3 regions of the Pseudomonas sp. SDO5522_S412 genome follow, and region 1 is predicted to be linked to each of the others. Evidence: predicted binding sites of a transcription regulator. Region 1 holds the regulator's gene; each other region holds the start of a gene.
The links. Region 1 encodes FliA, which starts transcription of late flagellar genes. Its sites were predicted from a motif close to CTAAAGTTTNNNNNNNNNNNGCCGNTAA; they were not measured.
Positions count from the first base shown of each region.

Region 2: ACW9I6_RS13760 (methyl-accepting chemotaxis protein) is a predicted target of FliA. The motif match lies at 2,322-2,349, and genes of this name have one in related genera.
Region 3: motA (flagellar motor stator protein MotA) is a predicted target of FliA. The motif match lies at 3,005-3,032, and genes of this name have one in related genera.

Region 1 covers NZ_JBSVWQ010000079.1:16,744-22,183, reverse strand. The annotation lists gene flhF (flagellar biosynthesis protein FlhF) at 1-355, shown strand, start outside; gene fleN (flagellar synthesis regulator FleN) at 476-1,309, shown strand; gene fliA (RNA polymerase sigma factor FliA) at 1,306-2,046, shown strand; gene ACW9I6_RS17365 (chemotaxis response regulator CheY) at 2,217-2,591, shown strand; gene ACW9I6_RS17360 (protein phosphatase CheZ) at 2,610-3,398, shown strand; gene ACW9I6_RS17355 (chemotaxis protein CheA) at 3,410-5,440, shown strand, end outside.
Region 2 covers NZ_JBSVWQ010000052.1:2,504-7,943, reverse strand. The annotation lists gene ACW9I6_RS13765 (SRPBCC family protein) at 1-284, shown strand, start outside; gene ACW9I6_RS13760 (methyl-accepting chemotaxis protein) at 327-2,207, opposite strand; gene ACW9I6_RS13755 (sigma-70 family RNA polymerase sigma factor) at 2,487-2,987, shown strand; gene ACW9I6_RS13750 (FecR domain-containing protein) at 2,984-3,967, shown strand; gene ACW9I6_RS13745 (TonB-dependent siderophore receptor) at 4,073-5,440, shown strand, end outside.
Region 3 covers NZ_JBSVWQ010000076.1:17,165-22,604, forward strand. The annotation lists gene rsgA (small ribosomal subunit biogenesis GTPase RsgA) at 1-905, shown strand, start outside; partial or broken gene ACW9I6_RS17045 (outer membrane lipoprotein carrier protein LolA) at 908-1,039, opposite strand; gene motB (flagellar motor protein MotB) at 1,060-2,082, opposite strand; gene motA (flagellar motor stator protein MotA) at 2,086-2,937, opposite strand; gene ACW9I6_RS17060 (HDOD domain-containing protein) at 3,104-4,639, shown strand; gene ACW9I6_RS17065 (rhodanese-like domain-containing protein) at 4,698-5,440, shown strand, end outside.

The DNA.
Region 1 (5,440 bases):
GGCCGGGCGCGGGATCAAATCCAGAAACTATTTGGTGCTTGCCACTACCAGCCAGAAGCAGGTATTGACCGCCGCCTACCACAGCTACAAGCGCTGCGGGCTGGCGGGTTGCATCCTGACTAAACTGGATGAGACGGCAAGCCTGGGCGAAGTATTGAGCCTGGCAATCAGTCATGAATTACCGGTCGCCTACCTGACCGACGGGCCGCGAATCCCGGATGATCTGCATCTGCCGCGCCGTCATCAGTTGGTCAGCCGGGCTGTCAGCGTGCAAATGCAGGAAGAACCCAGTGAGGAAGCTATGGCTGACATGTTTGCTGACCTCTACCACAGCCCGAACAAGCGAGTTGGGTGAGGCATCATGGCTTTCTATTTAAAAATGACAGTGAAAAGTATCTACATCGATGGCCTGCCAGCAGTTCGCGCGGCCAACTTATGTAGCCTGCGTCTAAGCAAGACAAGGTAAAGAAATAAAATGGGCAGCATGCATCCCGTACAGGTGATCGCGGTGACCGGCGGCAAAGGTGGCGTCGGGAAAACTAACGTGTCAGTGAATTTGTCCCTGGCCCTGGCAGAGCTTGGCCGTCGCGTCATGCTGCTGGATGCTGACCTGGGGCTGGCGAACGTCGACGTTCTGCTGGGACTGACGCCCAAACATACCCTGGCCGATGTCATCGAAGGCCGCTGTGAGCTGCGCGACGTACTGTTGCAAGGCCCCGGCGGGATTCGCATCGTGCCGGCCGCTTCCGGCACCCAGAGCATGGTGCACCTGAGTCCGGCGCAACATGCCGGCCTGATTCAGGCGTTCAGCGACATTGGCGACAACCTCGACGTACTGGTGATCGACACCGCCGCCGGGATCGGCGAGTCGGTGGTCAGTTTCGTGCGCGCAGCGCAGGAAGTGTTGCTGGTGGTGTGCGACGAACCCACCTCGATCACCGACGCCTACGCCCTGATCAAACTGCTCAACCGCGACTACGGCATGAACCGCTTCCGCGTGCTGGCCAACATGGCCCAAAGCCCGCAGGAAGGGCGGAATCTGTTCGCCAAGTTGACCAAGGTCACGGATCGCTTCCTCGATGTCGCCTTACAATACGTTGGCGCAGTTCCTTACGACGAGTGTGTGCGCAAGGCCGTGCAAAAGCAGCGTGCGGTCTATGAAGCGTTCCCTCGTTCGAAGTGCGCATTGGCGTTCAAGGCTATTGCCCAGAAGGTCGATACCTGGCCGTTGCCCGCCAATCCCCGGGGGCATCTGGAGTTTTTCGTCGAGCGATTGGTGCATCAGACGAGCGCAGGACCGGTGCTATGACAGCCAGCGGCTACAACCTTTACAAGAAGTCGGCACGTGACAGTCAAGTCGAATTGATCGAGCGCTATGCGCCCCTGGTCAAGCGCATTGCCTATCACCTGCTGGCGCGCTTGCCTGCCAGCGTGCAGGTCGAGGACTTGATCCAGGCCGGGATGATCGGCCTGCTTGAAGTGTCGACCAAGTACGACGCGAGCAAGGGCGCGAGTTTCGAGACATACGCGGGTATCCGTATCCGTGGGGCCATGCTCGATGAAGTGCGTAAAGGTGATTGGGCGCCGCGATCAGTGCACCGCAATACGCGGATGGTGAGTGACGCAATTCGCTCAATTGAAGCAAAAACCGGTCGCGACGCTAAAGATCATGAAGTTGCGGCCGAACTCCAATTGAGTCTCGACGATTACTACGGGATTTTGAACGATACCTTGGGCAGCCGGCTGTTCAGTTTCGACGACCTTTTACAGGACGGCGAACATGAAGGGCTGCACGAGGACGGCGCGAGTGCCCATCTCGAACCGTCACGGGACCTGGAAGATGAACGCTTCCAGAGCGCGCTGGCGGACGCGATAGCCAATTTGCCGGAGCGTGAGCGACTGGTGTTGGCGCTGTACTACGACGAAGAGCTGAACCTCAAGGAAATCGGTGAGGTCCTGGGGGTCAGCGAATCGCGGGTCAGCCAGTTACACAGCCAGTGCGCGGCCCGCTTGCGGGGGCGTTTGGGAGAGTGGCGAGCGCGCTGACAGGCAGTGTGGGGACACTGCGAACGATACCGTCCAGGCCCTGCGCCCGGACGGGCTTGGCCCGTGGTGCGCCCCCGGTAGTCCTTTTTGTGTAACGCCTGTTGATTGATATGGCGCGCCCAGGTGCTGGGCGCGTTTAAGACTGCTTGGAGGTCGAATTGGACAAGAACATGAAAATCCTCATCGTTGATGACTTCTCAACGATGCGGCGGATCATAAAAAACCTGTTGCGTGACCTTGGGTTCACTAACACGGTCGAGGCGGATGACGGTATTACGGCGATTCCGATCCTCAACAGCGGGAGCATCGACTTTCTGGTAACGGACTGGAACATGCCGGGCATGACCGGTATCGATCTGCTGCGCCACGTGCGCGCTGATGAAAAACTGCGCAGCCTGCCTGTGCTGATGGTGACCGCTGAAGCCAAGCGTGAACAGATCATCGAAGCCGCCCAGGCCGGGGTCAACGGCTACGTGGTCAAGCCATTCACTGCACTGGCCTTGAAAGAGAAGATCGAAAAGATCTTCGAACGCATCGGTCATTGATGCTGCCACGGGGGAGCTATGGAGCATAAAGAATCATCGCAGGCCGACTTTGAGTCGACCCTGAAAAAACATGCTCATCAACTCGTCGAAAGCCTTGAAAGAGGCCAGTTCGGCGACGCGGTGCAGTTGATCCATGAGCTCAACCAGACCCGTGACCGCGGCCTGTACCAGGAAGTGGGCAAGCTCACCCGTGAGTTGCACAGTGCGATAGTCAATTTTCAGATTGACCCGCACATGCCCCAGGCCGAGGAAATCTCGCAGATCACGGATGCCACCGAACGCCTGTCCTACGTGGTCAGGCTGACTGAGGCGGCGGCCAACCGCACCATGGACCTGGTGGAAAACGCCACGCCTCTGGTCAACGGTATGGCCAGTGAAGCCAAGGCCCTGAGCACTGACTGGGGCCGGTTCATGCGTCGGGAAGTGGGCGCTGAGGAGTTTCGTGAGTTGGCGCGTCGGGTCGAGGGCTTTTTGTCCCGCAGCGAGCAGGAAAACCGCACGGTTTCCAGCAACCTCAATGACATTCTGCTGGCCCAGGATTACCAGGACCTCACCGGTCAGGTGATCAAGCGTGTGACCCAACTGGTCACCGAAGTGGAAAGCAACCTGCTCAAACTGGTGTTGATGGCGGGCCAGGTCGACCGGTTTGCCGGCATCGAACATGACCGCGCAGCGATCCTTTCTGAAAAAGATCCACAAAAACACCTCGCCAAGGGTGAAGGTCCGCAGATTCATGCCGATAAACGTGAAGACGTTGTATCCGGGCAAGACGACGTAGACGATTTGCTGTCCAGTTTAGGCTTCTAAGGAGCACACCCATGAGCTTCGGCGCCGATGAAGAAATCCTTCAGGATTTCCTTGTAGAGGCCGGCGAAATTTTAGAGCAACTGTCCGAACAACTGGTCGAGCTGGAAAGCCGACCGGATGATGCGAACCTGCTCAATGCAATTTTTCGCGGTTTTCATACTGTAAAAGGGGGCGCCGGCTTCCTCCAGCTCCACGAGCTGGTGGAGTGCTGTCACATCGCCGAGAACGTGTTCGACATCCTGCGCAAGGGTGAGCGGCACGTCGACTCGGAACTGATGGACGTGATCCTGGAAGCACTGGACGCGGTCAACGGCATGTTCAGTGAAGTGCGCGAGCGCGCACCGATCACTGCCGCCACGCCGGAACTGCTGGCCGCCCTGGCGCGCCTGGCGGAACCTGCGGCCAACGCTCCCGTGGTGGAAGCAGTGGCTGAGCCGGTTGCCGAGCCTGCGGGCGACGTGACCGACAGCGAATTTGAACAACTGCTGGACTCGCTGAACGCCGTCAAGGCCGAAGCCGAAGCGCCGGCAGCCAGTGCGCCGGCCATGGTGCCGACCACCGAAGACATTACCGACGCCGAGTTCGAGTCGTTGCTCGACCAGTTGCACGGCAAGGGCCAGTTTGCCCCGGACGCGGTGGCCGCAGCGCCAGCGCCAACGGAAGCCGCGGCGCCCGTCAGCAATGAAATCACCGACGACGAATTTGAAGCGCTGCTGGACCAGTTGCACGGCAAAGGCTCGTTTGCCGCCGAGGCTCTGCCGGAAGTCGCTGCAACGGCCGCCGCGCCTGCGGCACCCGCTGCTGCGCCGGCCGCCGATGGACTGATCTCCGATCACGAATTCGAAGCCCTGCTGGATGAACTGCACGGCAAGGGCAAGTTCACCGAAGTGGTCGGCGCTGCTGCACCGGCTGCTGCCGCGGCTGTCGCAACACCGGCTCCTGCCGCCAAGGCTGCCGCGCCTGTCGCAGCGAAAGCGGCTCCGGCTCCGGCTCCAGCCCCGGCCCGGGCTGCCACGGCTGCCCCGGCCCCGGACAAGCAACCGGCCAGTGAAGCCGAAACCACCGTGCGGGTTGATACCGCGCGCCTGGACGACATCATGAACATGGTCGGCGAACTGGTGCTGGTGCGTAACCGCCTGGTGCGCCTGGGCCTGAACAGTGGCGACGAGGCCATGCAAAAGGCCGTGTCGAACCTCGACGTGGTCACCGCAGACCTGCAGACCGCCGTCATGAAGACCCGGATGCAGCCGATCAAGAAAGTCTTCGGCCGTTTCCCGCGCCTGGTTCGCGACCTGGCACGCCAGCTCAAGAAAGAGATCAACCTGGAACTGGTGGGTGAAGAAACCGACCTCGACAAAAACCTTGTCGAGGCCCTGGCCGACCCGCTGGTCCACTTGGTGCGCAACGCGGTCGACCACGGTGTCGAGACGCCGGAAGAGCGCGAAGCCTCGGGCAAGAACCGCCAGGGCAAAGTGATCCTGGCGGCCGAACAGGAAGGCGACCATATCCTGCTGTCGATCACCGATGACGGCAAAGGCATGGACCCCACGGTACTGCGCAACATTGCAGTCAAGCGTGGGGTGATGGACAAGGACGCCGCCGACCGCCTCACCGACACCGAGTGCTACAACCTGATCTTTGCCCCGGGCTTCTCCACCAAGACCGAGATTTCCGACGTGTCGGGCCGTGGCGTGGGCATGGACGTGGTGAAGACCAAGATCAGCCAGCTCAACGGCTCGATCAACATCTACTCGACCAAGGGCCAGGGCTCGAAGATCGTCATCAAGGTGCCGTTGACCCTGGCGATCATGCCGACCCTGATGGTGATGCTGGGCAACCAGGCGTTCGCCTTCCCGCTGGTCAACGTCAACGAAATCTTCCACCTCGACCTGTCGCGCACCAACGTGGTGGACGGCCAGGAAGTGGTGATCGTGCGCGACAAGGCGTTGCCGCTGTTCTACCTCAAGCGCTGGCTGGTGGCTTCGGCCAAGCATGAAGAGCAGCGCGAAGGCCATGTGGTGATTCTTTCCGTGGGCACCCAG
Region 2 (5,440 bases), on a different contig from region 1:
GATCGCTGCGCAAGAAGTTCTTCCACGATGGACACCTGGTGGTGGAGCAACTCAACAGCCGCGACGAGCAGGCCATGCGCATGACCTGGACCACGATCTACAACACCTTGGGCGTAGCACGGTTGTGGGCCGCCATGGATGTCGAACCGTTGGGAGCAGGATCCTCACGGGTGACCTGGACGATCATCGCCGAGCCGGTTGAACCTGGCGCGGAGGGATTTGAGCCGTTTGTGCAGGCATTCGCCGACGGTGCGCTGGCGAATGTGCGAGCGATGTTTGGCTAAAGGAGACAGGAGCGAGCAGGCTCGCTCCTGTGTGTTCATCGATCAGATTTTGAAACTGTCGACCAACTGCTTCAGGCGGTTGGCCTGTTGAGACAAGGCGTCGCAATCCTTCAAGGTTTCGTTGAGGTTGGCCACGCCCTGCTGGTTCAGCAGGTTGATCTGGTTGATGTCGACGTTGAGGGTTTCCACCACGGCGGTCTGTTCCTCGGTGGCGGCCGCTACCGACTGGTTCATCCCGTCGATCTCGACGATCCGCTGCGTCACGCTGACCAGGCGTTCACCGGCCTGGTTGGCGACCTCGACGCTTTCTTCACTCGAGGTCTGGCTGGCGTTCATCGTGGTCACGGCCTCACGCGAGCCAATCTGCAGCGAGGTGATCATTTTGTGGATCTCTTCTGCCGACTCCTGGGTGCGGTGCGCCAGGTTGCGTACTTCATCCGCCACCACGGCAAACCCACGCCCGGCCTCACCGGCACGTGCAGCTTCAATCGCGGCGTTGAGGGCCAACAGGTTGGTTTGCTGGGAGATGCCTTTGATCACGTCCAGGATGTGGCCGATGTTGTCGGTGCTGGCGTTCAGGGTTTCAATCTGCGTGCAGGACAGGCTGATTTTTTGCGAAAGCTCCGACATCGCCAGGATGGTTTTCTCAACCACCTTGCGCCCATCATCGGCCTGCTCACTGGCACCGCTGGCGTGTTGCGAAGCATCAGCAGCGTTGCGCGCGATTTCCTGCGTGGCGGCCCCCAGTTCGTTGATCGCTGCGGCCACGCTGTTGGTGCGCGCGCTTTGTTCGTCGGAACCGATGATCGACGCGTTGGACGAGGCCATTACTCGCTGGGACAGGTCGTGCACCTGGCGCGTCGCCGAGGAAACTTCGGAAATTGACGCGTGAATACGCTCGACGAATTGGTTGAAGGCACTGCCCAAGTCACCGAACTCGTCCTTGCTTTCCACTGTCAGGCGGCGGGTGAGGTCACCCTCGCCCTGGGCGATGTCCTGCATGGCGCGGCCCATGGTGGTCAGCGGGCGCATCAAGACCTGGATCAGGACGCTCAGGAACACGGCAATGGCGGCAACCGCAATGAACATGGCGATCAATGCCGAGGTACGGAACTTACCCAGCGGTGCGTAGGCTTTGTCTTTGTCGATCGACAGGCCGATGTACCAGTCGGCATTCGGCAACCCGCTGATAGGGGTGAAGGACAAAATCCGTTCCTGGCCATTCAAGACCACTTCCTGGCTGAGCTTCTCGATGCGCACGTTGGTGCCGGGATAGATGTCCTTGAGGTTCTTCATCACCTGGTCCTGGTCCGGGCTGACAATCACCTGACCATCACCGCTGACCAGGAATGCATGGCCGATGCCGCCGAAATCCACCGAGTTGATGATCTTCACCAGGGTTTGCAGGCTCAGGTCACCGCCGACCACGCCAAGCAGTTCGCCATTCTTTTTCACCGGCATCGCGATGGTCACGATCAGCCCGCCTACCGCAGCCATGTAGGGCGGTGTAAGCATGGTCTTGTCGGCTGCGACAGCTTGCTTGTACCAGGGACGCTGACGCGGATCGTAGCCGTCGGGCATTTTGGCGTCGGGACGCTGGGTGAACACGCCGTTGGTGGAACCGACGTAGGTGAACTGGAAGTTGGAGGTAAATGCCGACTGGTCGACCAACCCCGGAAGATCGGCAGAGCTGCCTTGATGGGCCACGTTTTGCGCGAGGCTTTCCAGTACCAGCACCCGCCCGCTGAGCCAGTTCTGCACGCTACTGGCGGTGAGTTCACCGGATTGCTGAATGGACGACTCCAGGTTTTGCCGGATGGTATTGCGCTGCAAGTAGTCGTTGTAGAACGTGAATAACGCGAAGGCCAGAACCACTACGCCTGACGCGGCCAACAGAATTTTATGACTGAACTTGAGATTCATTTCATTGACTTCTTTTTGCCAAAAGGGGGTGAGCGTGCCGGATGCAACATTCCATGTAACGGTATAGGCAGACTCTGCGACTGCTCTATTTCGGTGCACGCATGGCTCGTCAGGCTTTCGGCCAAGGCAGGATAAATCTTAGGAATTTGTGAGAAGCATCTGCTTTTAATGTCAGAAACCGACCAGTGGTAGCGCTCTAACGTCAGGAGTTGCAAAATTTTTCAGGCTTGTCGACAATGCGACTAATTATCATTTGTGACGCTTTGCCAGGCCGTGTGAATGCCCTCATCCGAGTACGCAGTACAGACGCTTTACAGCAACCATCATGGCTGGCTGAACACTTGGCTGCGCAGCCGTCTGGGTAACGCAGCGGATGCGGCGGACCTGGCCCAGGACACGTTCGTGCGGCTGCTGCAAAAAACCGAACGTTTCGAACTCAAGGCCCCTCGCGCTTTCCTGCGCACTATCGCGCGGGGCCTGGTGATCGATCATTGGCGTCGCGAAGAAATCGAGCGCGCCTACCTGGAGTCCATCGCGCATTTGCCCGAAGCCTTGGCGCCGAGTGCTGAAGAACGTGCGTTGATTCTGGAATTGCTGGAGTCCATCGCCCGGCTTCTGGACGGACTCAAGCCCAAGGTACGCAAGGCGTTTCTACTGGCTCAATGCGACGGCCTGACTTACAAGCAGATTGCGCAGCAGATGGGTGTATCACTGCGCTCGGTGGAGCGCTATGTCGCCGAGGCGCTTTATCACTGTTATGTGCTGCGGTATGAGGCATGACCTCGATGGATAACACAGCGCGCGCAGGAATCGACCCGCAGGTGGTCAAGCAGGCCATCAGCTGGATGCTGCGTCTGCGTAACAATCGCGCCAATGTCCGCCTGAAGGCGCAGTGCGAGCACTGGCGCGAGGCTCATCATGAACACGAGTTGGCCTGGCAACGCGTGCAGGCACTGCAGCATGAATTAAGCAGCCAGTTGGCGGCGATTCCCGGGGCCCATGTGGCGCTGGAGAACAGTGCCCAGCGCCTTGGGCGCCGGCAGGCATTGAAGGTATTGTCCGGCGTGCTGTTGATGGGTTCGGCGGCCTGGGTCAGCCGAGACCTCACCGGCTGGCAGCGTTGGACCTCTGACCTGGCTACCACCACTGGCGAACGCCGTAGCGTGCAACTACCGGATGGCACGCGCCTGCAGCTCAATACCGATAGCGCAGTGGACCTCGACTTCAACCCGCAACAACGCTTGATCACATTGGTGCGTGGGGAAATCCTGGTGACCTGCGGCGCCGCGGCGACCGCCCCCCTGCTGGTTCGCACCCGCCATGGTTTGTTCGAAGGAATAGACGGGCGATTTGTGGTGCGCCAGGACAGCGATTGCACACGCCTGAGCGTCGCGTCAGGCAACGTGGCGATTCATTCACCGCATACCGCCGACGGGCTTTTCACTCAAGTGCATGCAGGAGAAAGCTATCTGGTGCGTCAGAATGCGGCCGCTCTGGCGCCGCCTTCGGATATGGATACAGGGGCCTGGGCCGACGGGTTGATCGTCACCCGCAACATGCGTCTTGCCGACTTCCTGGCGGAGGTAGGGCGCTATCGCCATGGTTATCTGGGCTGCTCGAGCGATATCGCAGATTTGCGCTTGTCTGGTGTTTTTCGCCTGGAGGACACCGAGAAACTATTGGCGATCCTTCCGCAGACGCTGCCTGTGCGCCTGCGCTATCGCACCCGCTGGTGGGTGAGCCTGGAGCGTCAGGCCTGATTATTTTTGGCGTGCCTGATTTATTTTTGGCGGCTTTTTTCCGTGAGTCCGGCTTAGACAGTAAGCAATTCAATCTGCCTTCAGCGACCTCTACGGATCTCGATAATGACTGTGCGTTTTTTCAGCAACTCTCCCTCTTCCTACCCTTTGCTCGGCAAAGCCGTACGCGCAGCATTGCTGTCGACCACGATGAGCATCGGCTTGCTGCCAGTGGCCGGTGTCGCGGCTGATAGCGGGGTCGAACGTATCAGCCAGCGCTATGACATCCCGGCAGGCGCGCTGAGCGATGTGCTCAATCAGTTTGCCCGTCAGGCAGGCATCACCCTTTCCAGCACGCCTGCGCAGACTCAGGGCCGCCAGTCTCCCGGGCTGCACGGGGAGTACTCGGCCGAACAGGGCCTGAGCCAATTGCTCAACGGCTCAGGCTTGCAGGCGCAGGCGCAGGACGACGTGAGTTTCGTGTTGCAGGTCCAGCCCGAGAGCGAGGCGCTGACCTTGCCGACCACCGACATCAAAGGCTTCGCCCTGGGTAATGCCCTGGGCAGCATGGAAGGCTACAACGCGACCCACAGCCAGATCGCCACCAAGACCAGTACCGCGCTGCTGGAAACGTCTCAGACGGTTTCAGTGGTGACCCGCGAGCAGATGGACGACCAAGGCTCGCAAACCGTTGCCCAGGCCATGCGTTACACCCCTGGCGTGCTGACCAACCCTTATGGCGCCACTCACCGCTATGACTATGTGGCGATGCGTGGTTTCAACGACGGTTCGGTGGATAACATCTACCTGGACGGTTTGAAATCCATGGGTGACAGCGGAACCTACAGCACCATGCAGGTGGACCCGTATTTCCTCGAGCGCGTAGATATCCTCAAAGGACCGTCATCGGTGCTCTACGGGCGCAGCTCGCCGGGTGGGCTGGTGGCGTTGACCAGCAAGAAGCCATTGTTTGAGCCATACCATCAGGTCCAGGCCACGATAGGTTCCCAAGGGCAGCGAGGCATGGGTTTCGACTTCAGCGGCCCGGTGGATGACGACAAGCGCATTGCTTACCGACTGACCGGGCTTGCAGACAAGTCCGACACGCAATTCGACCATGCCAAGGAAAAACGCTACGCGCTGGCACCCACCTTGAGCATCGACTTTACCGATGACACATCCCTCACACTCCAGGCTTACCTGCAGCATGACCCCGACGGTGGCTACCACGGAGGCATGCCGGCAGATGGCGCGCTGCATCAGCGCAACGGCCAGCGGATCTCCAATCACTTCTTCGAAGGCGAGCCGGGCATTGATGGGTACAAGCGTGATCAACAGTCGTTCGGCTATCAGTTCGAGCATCGCTTCAATGATGTTTTCACCGCGCGGCAGAACTTTCGGTATCTGGACTCCAAGGTCCGGCTGGACCAGGTATATGCCTATGGCTGGACTACGCCCACCAGTAATGAGTTGAATCGCTATTACTCAGGCGGT
Region 3 (5,440 bases), on a different contig from region 1:
CCGAGCAAACGGGCCTGGTGATCGCGCACTTCGGTGTGCAGGTCGAAGTCGAGGCCACCGAAGGCGATCACGCCGGCCAGGTGTTCCGTTGCCACCTGCGCGCCAACCTGCCAGCGCTGGTGACCGGCGACAAGGTGGTATGGCGTGCCGGCAACCAGGGCATCGGCGTGATCGTCGCCCAGTTGCCGCGCACCACCGAACTGCGTCGCCCCGACAGCCGTGGCCAGCTCAAGCCGGTAGCGGCCAACGTCGACATGATCGTCATTGTCTTCGCGCCACTGCCCGAACCCCATGCCAACCTGATTGACCGCTACCTGGTAGCCGCCGAACACGCCGGCATTCGCCCGCTGTTGCTGCTGAACAAATTCGACCTGATCGACGAACAGAACGCCCCGGCGCTCAACGCGTTGCTGGCGGTGTACCGCACCCTCGGCTACCCGGTGCTGGAAGTCTCGGCGCATCACGGCAATGGCATGGAACAGTTACAGACTGAACTGGACGGGCGCATCAGCGTGTTCGTCGGCCAGTCGGGTGTGGGCAAGTCGTCTCTGGTCAACAGCCTGTTGCCGGAAGTCGAAACCCGTGTTGGCCCGCTGTCGGAGCTGTCCGGCCAGGGCACCCACACCACCACCACCGCGCGATTGTTCCACTTTCCGGGCGGCGGCGAGTTGATCGACTCCCCCGGCATCCGTGAATTCGGCCTGGGCCATGTGAGCCGTGCCGATGTTGAAGCGGGCTTTATCGAGTTCAACGACTTGATCGGCACCTGCCGCTTCCGTGACTGCAAACATGACCGCGAGCCGGGTTGCGCCCTGCTCAAGGCACTGGAAGACGGCCGCGTGCAGCAGCAGCGAATGAACAGCTATCGCTCGATCATCGCCAGCTTGCCCGAGACCAGCTATTAACATGTAGGAGCGAGCTTGCTCGCGAAAAGCTTGAGGGCGCCGCGTGCATTCAGAGAGCACGCGTCATCGTTAACGTCCATCGCGAGCAAGCTCGCTCCTACAGGATGTAGCAGATACAAAAAGGCCGCGATCATCGCGGCCTTTTTGTACCTGCTTACGAGCCAGTGGCTGGCTGAGTCGGATCCTTCACACCGCCATCGTCAAACAGGTTCAGCTTCTGCCGCAGCTCATGGGCTGGCAGCGGCTCCTGCTCCGGCGGCAGTGCGTTCGGGTCTGCCGGCACTTCGCCCGGCGCGCCTTCACCCTGGGTCGGTACCGGTGGCGTCGCAGGCGGGTCACCTTCAATTGCACGCTGGGCCTTTTTGGTCAGCACGACGATATCGATGCGTCGGTTGATCGGATTGAACGGATCCTTGGGATCAAACAGCTGCGAGGAAGCAAACCCCACCACCCGTGCCACTTGCGGGTCCGGATAGCTGCCGGCCACCAGTGCACGGCGCGCGGCATTGGCCCGGTTGGCCGAGAGCTCCCAGTTGCCGAAGTCGCCCTGGCCTGCATACGGCTTGGCGTCGGTGTGGCCGCTGATGCTGATCTTGTTCGGCACCGCCTTGATGGTGTCGGCCATGGCCAGCAGGATGTCTTCAAAGTACGGCTTCAAGCGTGCACTGCCGGAATCGAACATCGGCCGGTTGGCGGCGTCCGTGATCTGGATGCGCAAGCCATCCGGGGTGATCTCGAAGGAAATCTGGTCCTTGAACTTCAGCAGTTGCGGGTTTTCCTCAACCTTGGTTTGCAGTTCCTGCAGCAGCAATTCCAGGCGTTCCTGCTCGACCTGTTCGGCCATGCTCTCGACGGTGTCGCGCTCGATCGGGATCTTTTCCTGGGGCGAGTCGGTCTTGATTTCCGGGTTGATGGTGCGCTCTGGCGCCAGTTGCGGCGAACCACCGAGGTCGATCACAAAAGGCGTGCCGCTCTCGGAGAAACCGATGGGGTCCTTGAAGTAACCGGCGATGGCGATCTTCTGTTCCGGCGTGGCGGTGGACATCAGCCACAGCACCAGGAAGAACGCCATCATCGCCGTCGCAAAGTCGGCGAAGGCGATTTTCCAGGCGCCGCCATGGTGCCCCGCAGCGAAGCGCTTGACGCGCTTGATGATGATCGGCTGGTTGTTTTCCATGGCTTAGCGACCGCGAACCGCTTGTTCCAGCTCAGCGAAGCTTGGACGGTGCTTCGGATACAGAACCTTGCGCCCGAACTCCACCGCCAGCGATGGCGGCATGCCGGAAGCCGAAGCCACCAGGCAGGCCTTGATGGCTTCGTACAGATTCACTTCTTCCTTGGCATCGTGGGCCAGGGACGTGGCCAGCGGGCCGAAGAAACCGTAGGCCGCGAGAATACCGAAGAAGGTACCTACCAGTGCCGCACCTACGTGCATGCCGATGGCTTTCTGGTCGCCTTCACCGAGGGAGGCCATCGTCACCACGATCCCGAGCACCGCGGCAACAATACCGAAACCGGGCATGCCGTCGGCGATGCCGGTCACGGCATGGGATGGGTGCTCCAGCTCTTCCTTGAGGCTGAACAGTTCCATGTCGAACAGGCCTTCCAGCTCATGGGGCGCCATGTTGCCGGACGACATGATGCGCAGGTAATCACAGATGTAGGCGGTCATGCGCTCGTCTTTGAGCACGGCCGGGTACTTGGCGAAAATCGGGCTCGCCGCGGCGTCCTCGATGTCGCCTTCGATGGCCATCATGCCTTCGCGGCGGCTCTTGTTGAGGATCTCGTAGATCAGCCCCAACACTTCCAGGTAGAAGGTGTGGGAGAAGCGCGAGCTGAACATGCCCAGCGACTTCTTGATCACGTGCATCGTCATGTAGCCGGGGTTGGCCTGCAGGAATGCGCCGAACGCCGCACCGCCGATAATCAGCACTTCGAAAGGCTGGATCAGCGCCGCAATCTTGCCGTGGGAAAGGACGTATCCGCCGAGCACGCTCGCGATGACGACGATGATGCCGATAATTTTAGCCATAGGGGATGAGTACTTGCGCCGTCGGGTTCAGGGTCATATTCGCAAGAGTTGAAAACTCTTGTTCTACTTATCGGCAAATCTGCGCCAGACTATAGCCCGTTATGGCGAAAAACCAGTTCGGCCCGTCCCGGGCGTGTTGACCGCAAGTGATGATCGCGCCCCAATCATGGCAAATGAAACGACAGTCCCAACTCAAAAACCCGCCACCCTCGCCGCTTGGATAAAGCGCCTGGACGATGTGCTGTTGCCTGTTCCACAGGCGAGCCACGACCGGGTTTGCAAGGCCATCGGCGACAACCGCAGTTCGTTGCGGGATATTGCAGAGCTGATGCAGAACAGCCCGGCGCTGGTGCTGAGCGTGATGCGCGAGGCCAATAACCAGGCCCACGGCAGCCTCGCGGAGCCGGCAGAAAACCTCGAAGTGGCGATCAATCGCCTCGGCCTCAAGCGCACCGAGGAGCTGCTGCGGCGCCTGCCTTCCGTGCCGCTGAATGAAATCCCCGTGGCTCTGCGCCAGCTGCAGATGATCAGCCAGCACGCTTCGCAACAAGCCAGCGGCCTGTTCGCCAGCCGCCTGGCGCGGTTGTGGCAAGACATTCACTGGGGCAGCCTGCTGTTCCTTTCGCCGCTGTGGCCGATGGCGATTGCCTATCCCAAGCTGCTGGAAGAATGGGAGCTGCGGGTGATTCACAAGGGTGAATCGGCCCGCACAGTCGAACAGGAGCTGTTCGGCGTACGCCTGCTGGACCTGTGCCTGGGGTTGACCAACACCTGGCGCCTGCCGATCTGGGTATCCCAGGGTTATACGTTGCTGCTGACGGAACAACGCTTGCTGGTCAAGGCGCTGAGCATTGCCCGTGAAGACGAGCCGTTGCGCCAACAGCAGTTGCTGGATGCCGACCCGAACCTGCGTCGCTGGCTGAACCAGCCGGCCAACACTGTGCTGTTGGCCAACGGCCTGGCGCTGGCGGCGCAGGAGTCCTGGACCTGCCCGCACACCCAGCGCTGGCAATACCTCACTGCGCTTTACCTGCAACAACCGTTGGCCGAAGTGCAGCAACAGTCCCACCAACACGCGGCGATCAGCGCCCGCAGCACCCTGATGCGCGACCTGTGGCACCCGGCGCTGTCGTTGATCTGGCCATGGGATGTGCAGCGCGTTCACCACGGTTTGCTGCCGGCCCCCCCGCCCACCGCCGAGTCCCTGGCGATCTGGCGCAAGCGCTGCACCGAATTGCTCGTAGAGCCGAGCCGCTTTGCCAATGCCATGCACCTGACCACCTGCGCCAAGGAAGCCCTCGTGGCCTGCGGCATGCAACGGGTGATGCTGCTGATGGCGGACAAAACCTTGAGCACCTTGCGTGTGCATCAAGTCGACGGCCTGCCGAAGGACGCCGACCACATGAGCCTCGACGTGGCGCAAAGCACCCTGCTGCAACGCCTGCTGGCCAAGTCCGCCCAGGTGCGCCTCAACCCCGACAACCACGCCCAGTTCTCGGCACTGCTGCCGCCGGAACTGCGCCGCCTGTTCAAGGGCGAACACCTGCTGCTGCGCTCCCTGAGCTGCAATGGCCGGGTGGTGATGCTGATGGTGGCCGACCAGGGCGGCGGGCCGTTCTCGGAAACCACCGTGCAGGCCTTCGGCAAAACCGCCCAATGCATCGAAAAGGCCCTGCACAGCTTTACCAACCGCAGTGCCTGACGCTTGCGCTACAATCGCCCTCCCTTAGCGCCCAATTTTTATGCCCAGGAGACCTCACATGCCTGACTTCTCTGGCTTGCCGCTGGTCATCGAGGCCAGTGACCTGCTCGGTCGCCTCGATGCCGAACACCTGATCCTGGTGGACCTCACCAGCGCTGCGCGTTACGCCGAAGGGCATATCCCCGGCGCACGTTTCGTTGATCCAAAACGCACCCAACTGGGCCAGCCACCGGCGCCGGGCCTGCTGCCGGGCAAGTCCGATCTTGAAAAGCTGTTCGGCGAACTGGGCCACACCCCGGATGCCACCTACGTGGTGTATGACGACGAAGGCGGTGGCTGGGCCGGGCGATTCATCTGGATGCTCGACGTCATCGGCCACAAGAAGTACCACTACCTCGACGGCGGCCTGCTGGCGTGGCTGGAAGAAAAACACCCAGTGTCCACCGAGGTACCGGCCAGCGCCGGCGGCCCGGTCAGCCTGACGTTGCATGAAGAACCCACCGCCACCCGCGAATACCTGCAAAGCCGTCTCGGCGCTGCCGACCTCGGCATCTGGGACGCCCGTGGCCCGCTGGAATACTCCGGCGAGAAAGTCCTCGCGGCCAAGGGTGGACACATCCCGGGCGCGGTGAACTTCGAATGGACCGCCGGCATGGACAAGGCACGCCAACTGCGCATCCGCCGCGACATGCCGCAGATCCTCGAAGACCTCGGGCTGACCCGCGACAAAGAAATCATCACCCACTGCCAGACTCACCATCGTTCTGGCTTCACCTACCTGGTGGCCAAGGCGCTCGGTTA